DNA from 2 places in the Eubacterium sp. AM05-23 genome. Region 1 is predicted to be linked to the other one. Evidence: riboswitches for the same ligand, from Rfam matches in the RefSeq annotation. Region 1 holds a riboswitch; the other holds the start of a gene.
The links. Region 1 has a riboswitch for S-adenosylmethionine ahead of metK (methionine adenosyltransferase). Riboswitches for the same ligand answer to the same signal wherever they lie in the genome.
Positions count from the first base shown of each region.

Region 2: another riboswitch for S-adenosylmethionine. It lies ahead of DW091_RS03040 (homocysteine biosynthesis protein); the one in region 1 lies ahead of metK (methionine adenosyltransferase).

Region 1 covers NZ_QUDF01000003.1:158,851-162,270, forward strand. The annotation lists gene DW091_RS04715 (HAD family hydrolase) at 1-23, shown strand, start outside; gene DW091_RS04720 (aminopeptidase P N-terminal domain-containing protein) at 145-1,377, shown strand; SAM riboswitch class I at 1,455-1,550, shown strand; gene metK (methionine adenosyltransferase) at 1,669-2,850, shown strand; gene ftsE (cell division ATP-binding protein FtsE) at 3,101-3,420, shown strand, end outside.
Region 2 covers NZ_QUDF01000002.1:171,296-174,715, reverse strand. The annotation lists gene DW091_RS03050 (UPF0280 family protein) at 1-154, opposite strand, end outside; gene DW091_RS03045 (NIL domain-containing protein) at 157-558, opposite strand; gene DW091_RS03040 (homocysteine biosynthesis protein) at 558-1,718, opposite strand; SAM riboswitch class I at 1,780-1,883, opposite strand; one part of gene prfB (peptide chain release factor 2) at 2,070-3,095, opposite strand; one part of gene prfB (peptide chain release factor 2) at 3,097-3,171, opposite strand; gene secA (preprotein translocase subunit SecA) at 3,190-3,420, opposite strand, start outside.

The sequences.
Region 1 (3,420 bases):
TGGAAAGGTATGTATTGCAATAAAAAAGGGGATTGGTGAAATGCGCTGACTCTTTTGGCTAAAGATCAAATTCAGTATTGAATTTGGTCTTTTTTATGTTTACAATAGTCCTTAGTGACAAAATAATTAAAAGGAAGTGTGAAAATGCCATTATCACAGAATTTTTATAGACAAACCCGCAGAGAATTAGGCGAAAAGCTGGAGATGGAGAGCCTGGCGATCATCTATTCCGGACGGGCGGTCCAGCAGTCGCTGGACGCGGACTATCCCTTTTACACAGATAACAACTTTTATTATCTGACGGGGATTGAGGAGCCTAATGTGACCCTTCTGATGGAAAAGGACGCCAATGGCGAGGTTACAGAGCGTTTATTCATTGATGAGCCAGACCCTTTTAAGGAAAAATGGGTGGGCGCTAAGATCAGTATTGAGGAAGCGCAGGCGTTATCTGGTATCGAGGAGGTGCGTTACAACTCTGATCTGGAGCCCTGCGTTTTACAGGAAACCCGTTTTGACAACCTGTATTTTGATTTTACCATGCCCAGGCATCAGAGCTTTGCGACCAGCGATCCGCAGGTCAAGCTGCTGTTCGCAGATATGGAGATTCAAAACCTTCAGCCTTATTTGACCGCCATGCGGTTAATTAAAAAACCCGAGGAAATCCAGGCGCTGCGTGACGCCATCGAAATAACCGCGAAGGGGATCGACGCTATTCTTGAAAATTTGAAGCCAGATATGAAGGAATATCAGATTCAGGCGGTCTTTGAATACACCATCAATATGCTGGGCGCTCAGGGGGTATCCTTCCAGACCATTGCGGCCTCTGGCAAAAGTGCTACGGTGCTGCATTACATAAAAAACCAGGCAACCATGAAGGGAAGCGATATGGTGCTTCTGGACCTGGGGGCCCGCTATAAGGGCTATTGCGGCGATATCAGCCGTACCTTTCCGGTTTCTGGAAAATACACTGACGAACAGGCCATGGTCTACAGCATGGTTCTGGAAGCTCAGCGAGAGCTGATCCAGATGTACCAGCCCGGTGCAAAAATGCTGGATATCCAACAGGCAACCAAGGATATTTTTCTTGAGAAATGTTTAAAAAACAACATTGTGCCCAAAGATAAAGACATCAATGAATTCTATTATCACGGCATCGGCCATTCACTGGGGCTGGATACCCACGACACCAATGATAAGCGGGAATATATTCTGGAGCCTGGCATGGTCATCACCTGCGAGCCGGGGCTTTATATTGCGGAAATGGGGATGGGCGTGAGAATTGAGGATGATATCCTCATCACAGAAAACGGACCGGAAAACCTGTCGCCGCAGATTCCAAAGGATATTGACGTTATTGAAAGGCGGATGAATCAGTAAGCCGTTTGTTTTTTTCCATAAAAGGGGCTTGACAAAACAGCCCTGTAGGTTTATCCTATTACAAGTAATTGAATATTTACCTATCCAGAGAGGTGGAGGGACAGGCCCGATGAAACCCGGCAACCAGCATAAGCATGGTGCCAATACCTGCAGTTAAACTGTAATGATGGGGTTTTTGAACGAATCTAACCCCATGCGCGCATGGGGTTAATTTTATTTAAGGATTTAAAAAATCTGTGATCTTTATCAAAGGTAAATAGAATTACGACAATACAAATTTTTAAGGAGCGAATAATGAAACAATTATTTACCTCAGAATCCGTTACTGAAGGCCATCCGGATAAAATCTGTGACCAGATTTCCGATGCGGTGCTGGACGCGATCATCGAACAGGACCCGATGGCCCGTGTTGCCTGTGAAACATCTGTATCAACCGGCTTGGTTTTAGTAGCGGGTGAAATCACCACCAACTGCTATGTAGACATTCCTAAAATTGTCCGTGAGACCATCCGCGGCATTGGCTATGACCGTGCGAAATACGGCTTTGACTGTGAAACCTGCGCGGTTTTAACCTCCATTGACGAACAGTCTTCGGACATTGCCATGGGTGTGGACAAGGCCCTTGAAGCAAAAGAAGGAAAGCTGGAAGAGGAAGATCTGGCTACCGGCGCCGGAGACCAGGGGATGATGTTTGGCTTTGCCTGCAACGAAACGCCAGAGCTCATGCCAATGCCGATCTCGCTGGCCCACAAGCTGACCAAAAAGCTCTCTGACGTGCGCAAACAGGGTGTTGTAGATTATCTGAGACCGGATGGAAAATCTCAGGTGACCGTTGAATACAACGACGGTGTGCCCACCAGAGTGGACACTGTGGTCATTTCGACCCAGCACAGCGCTGATGTGGACGCTGCCACCATCCGTAAGGATATGATCGAAAAGGTCATTAAGCCTGTGATCGACCCAGCTCTTCTGGATGAAAATACCAAATATTTTATCAACCCGACCGGCCGTTTTGTTATCGGCGGCCCACAGGGCGACGCCGGCTTAACCGGACGTAAGATTATCGTAGACACCTACGGCGGATATGGACGCCACGGCGGCGGTGCTTTCTCAGGAAAGGATCCGACAAAGGTCGACCGTTCTGCCGCTTACGCAGCCCGTTATGTTGCCAAAAACATTGTGGCGGCAGGCCTGGCTGATAAATGTGAGGTACAGCTTGCCTATGCCATCGGTGTGGCTGAACCGGTATCTGTTTTTGTCGATACCTTTGGAACAGGCAAGGTTGCCGACGATAAAATCGCAGAGCTGGTAAGAAAGCATTTTGACTTGAGACCAGCCGCGATTATCAAGAATCTTGACCTGAGAAAACCGATTTACAAGCAGGTTGCCGCTTATGGCCATTTTGGCAGAAACGACCTGGATTTACCGTGGGAAAAAACCGACGTTGCTGAAAAATTAAAAGCAGAAGCTTAAAAACAGAGGATCACAGCTGAAAAGTTGTGATCCTTTATCTTTTTGTTTCTTAAAAAGGATATAAAGTATCAAAAAATTAAGGCAAGGCGTGACCATTTTGTGTATAATTAATGCATTCGAGTAATAATTTGAATACTTTTAGATAAAACTTGGATAGAAAATCTTGTTTTTGTGCGTTAAAAAGTATAAAATAAACTGTACAGCATCATTGGCAACTGCCAAAAGACCAAGCTGCTAGGAAGATGATTGAATGATTGAATTTATAAATGTTACAAAAACGTATGATAAAAATGAAAAAGACGCCTTGAAAAACGTAAACCTGTTTATTGACAAGGGCGAGTTTGTATTTCTGGTTGGCCGCAGCGGCGCCGGAAAGTCGACCTTTATCAAGCTTTTGCTCCGCGAAATTGACGCGAGCACCGGGACGGTTAAGATCAAGGGACATGATATTTCCAAGCTTTCCAAAAAGGAGATTCCATATCTGAGAAGAAAGCTGGGCGTGGTTTTCCAGGATTTTCGGCTGCTAGAAAATAAAAGCGTGTATGAGAATGTGGCCTACGCCATGGAGAT
Region 2 (3,420 bases), on a different contig from region 1:
CCAGTATTTTACGGGTTTCATGCACCTGACGCCGCATCAGATCAGTCTGGTCTGTCTCAGACGCAATCAGAAGATCTGTTTCATATTCCACAACGCGGTAATAGACCAGGCCGTCGGCCTGCATTTTATCCCGATAAACACGCTTTTCATACATTGTCAAATAAGGGTATGGATTGCGCGGACCGGGCAGGCTTTAATACAGAGTGCGCACTCCAGACATTTTTCCGGATGGTAGGTCAGGATCCAGTTCTCATCCATTTCCAAAGCGCCGACGACACAGGCTGCGGTACAGGCGCCACAGTCCACACAGCGCTCCTTATCTACCTCAATGACAGAAACGACATCCTTAACGTCAACGCCGCTCTTTTTAATAAAGGTGATCCCTTTCTCAATGTTATCTTCTGAGCCAGAAACTTCAAAAAGCAGGGTACCGTTCACGTCATCATCGACAAAGGCCTTTAAAATGTTCAGCTGTAAATCGTAATCCCGAATCAGTTGGCTTGCGATCGGTTTGCCGGTTGCTTCTTTTGGGAAGTTTAGAACAATTTTCTTTACCATTATTTGCTGCCCCCTTCTTTTATTTTCAGACTGTTAAGCGTGTTGCCAGCCGGGAATTTCATGACAGGTTCCTGAAGGAAAAACGCGCCTTTTTTTATCCATCCTGTCAGCTCATTCGCAATAGCTCTTGCTTTTGTGAGGCTGGAGAGCGGCGAGGTCCGGATTTTTTTACCGTCAATTTCGACAGACCCGCTGCGCAGCTCCGCATAGCTGACCTTTTTAATAACCGGACGGTCCTTATCGCTGTAGTCCATGATATTTGTATGGAGCTCTGCGTCGGTTACTGAGACAAAGGCCATCATTTCTTCATCTAAAATTGGAATTGGAATCCCGATCCCCACAAACATGGATACCCCATAGCGTTCAAAGACTGCCGGCTGGATGTATTTTGTGCTCATCTCACGCATTTCACCCATGACGGCCAGCGTTCCGGCTCCGCCGAGCGGATAGCCTTTTTCATCTCGGGCACAGCCTGAATTAAACTGAGTGCCCATCCACGAGACATACCCCTGAGTACCGGCCAGGAAAATGCGCGTGCCCATGCCAATGGTTTTATACATCGGATCGTTTAATAACGGGCTGAGCGCTCCGGCCGTGCTGTAGGTGATATTTCCCATATTGGGGTGTAAGATCCCCATATATGTGTAAATACGTTTCTTTGAGGTATTGATGGCCGCATTATAATTCTGATAACAGTTTCTCGGATTATATAGATAAGCTTCGTTCATATCCTGCAGCCCTACCCAGGTGTCAATTTCCTTTCTCGGATAACAGTCTGTCCCCGGCGAGGTGGCGTGGAGATGTACTTCTTTGCCGTCAATCAAATCACAGATAACATGCGCGCCGCCATATTCTGCGCCTTTATCTGAGGATGGCTGTGTCGCTCCAATGTAGGTATCAACAGCCGCGAGCCCGCCGTAAGCTTCAACGTTGTTCAGCTCAATCTCTGCCATACGGATTGGCGGATCAGCGTGGCCGAAATTCAAAAAGGCTCCGGACGAGCACATTGGCCCAAAGGTAGCTGTCGTGACGACATCCACATACTCTGCCGCTTCTTTTGTTCCGCGTTCCTTAACAATATCAATAACTTCTTCGGCTGTGACAATGACGGCCTCGCCTCTGGCGATTTTCTCATTAATTTCCTGATAGGTTTTTGCCATATTTACTCCTTCTCTTTCTATAAAAAAACTCATTTTCACCAAATGAAAATGAGTCTGCTTTAGATTATCTTTCATTTCATGAAAAGAAATGCTGGATTTGGCACCACACTTTCGCAGGTTGCCGGGCTTCATGGGGCCAGTTCCCTCTACCACTCTTGATAATTCGATTATTCAATTGTACGCTGTATACTAGTATAGCAAAAAACAAATTTAAATGCAATCACGATTTACAATTCATTTTTCAGTATTTAAACAGCCTTTTAAACAAATACAGGTATACGCCGTTTCGGCGTATACCGCAATATATAGCATTTTATTTCTTTTTTTATTCCATTTTATCCATATGTTGTTTTACTGCTGTGCAGCGGTCTGCTGGAGATAGGCATTCATAAACTGGTCTAAATCACCATCCATAACCGACTGAATATTGCCGACTTCCACATTGGTGCGGTGATCCTTAACCATATTATAAGGGTGAAACACGTAAGAACGAATCTGCGATCCCCAGGCAATCTGGCTATAATCGCCTACGACATCATCCAGCTTTTCTTTCTGCTCCTGCTCCATGATTTCAACCAACTTACCCTTGAGCATGTTCATCGCCACTTCTTTATTCTGGTGCTGGGAACGCTCATTCTGGCACTGCACAACAACACCGGTCGGGATATGAGTGATCCGGATCGCCGACGAGGTTTTATTGACGTGCTGACCGCCCGCACCGCTTGCGCGGTAAGTATCCACACGGATATCATCCGGGTTAATTTCAATTTCCACACTGTCGTCGACCTCTGGTGTAACATCCAGAGACGCGAAAGAGGTGTGGCGGCGCCCTGAAGAGTCAAAGGGTGAGATACGGACCAGACGGTGGACGCCTCTCTCTGTTTTCAGATAGCCATAGGCGTTAATGCCCTCGATAAGAAGTGTCGCGCTTTTGATACCGGCAACGTCACCGGGCTGTAAATCGAGCGATTTAACCTTAAAGCCCTTACGCTCTGCCCAGCGGGTATACATTCTGAGCAGCATTTCCGCCCAGTCCTGGGACTCGGTCCCGCCGGCCCCCGGGTGCAGTGAGATAATGGCGTTATTGCTGTCATACTCACCGGACAGAAGGGTTTCCAGCTTGAATTTCTCAAGCTCTTTCCCAAAAGCCTCAATGGTATCTGGAAGCTCGTCCATTTCTTCTCCCTCATCGACCAGCTCGAACATGACAAGAATATCGTCAAGATTATCCTTGAGCTTATCGTATTCGCCTTTTTTCTGGCGTAGGATTTTCAGCTCTTTTAAAACTTTTTGGGCCTTTTGCTGATCGCTCCAGAAATCTGGCGATTCGGTCTGGGCGTTCAGTACTTCTATTCTTTCGCTGACGGCTGGTAAGTCAAAGTGAATCCCTCAAATCCGTCAGTTCTTTTTCCTTTTCATTGACACTCTGTCTGCATTCATAGAGATCAATCACGACATCACATCCTTACTTTTATAAATTTGCGCCACAGCACTTTTTATACTTTTTACCACTGCCGCACGGGCAGGGATCATTCCGGCCAACCTTCTTATTTCTGGCTGCTGTGGGCCGGCCTTCAATTTCACTTTCGTTGGTTTTAACATCATCCATATTGACGTTCCGCTGTTGTTGGGGCGCCCTCTGGATTTTAATATTATAAAGGTATTTTACTGTGTCCTCCTGGATTCTCAAAATCATATCCTC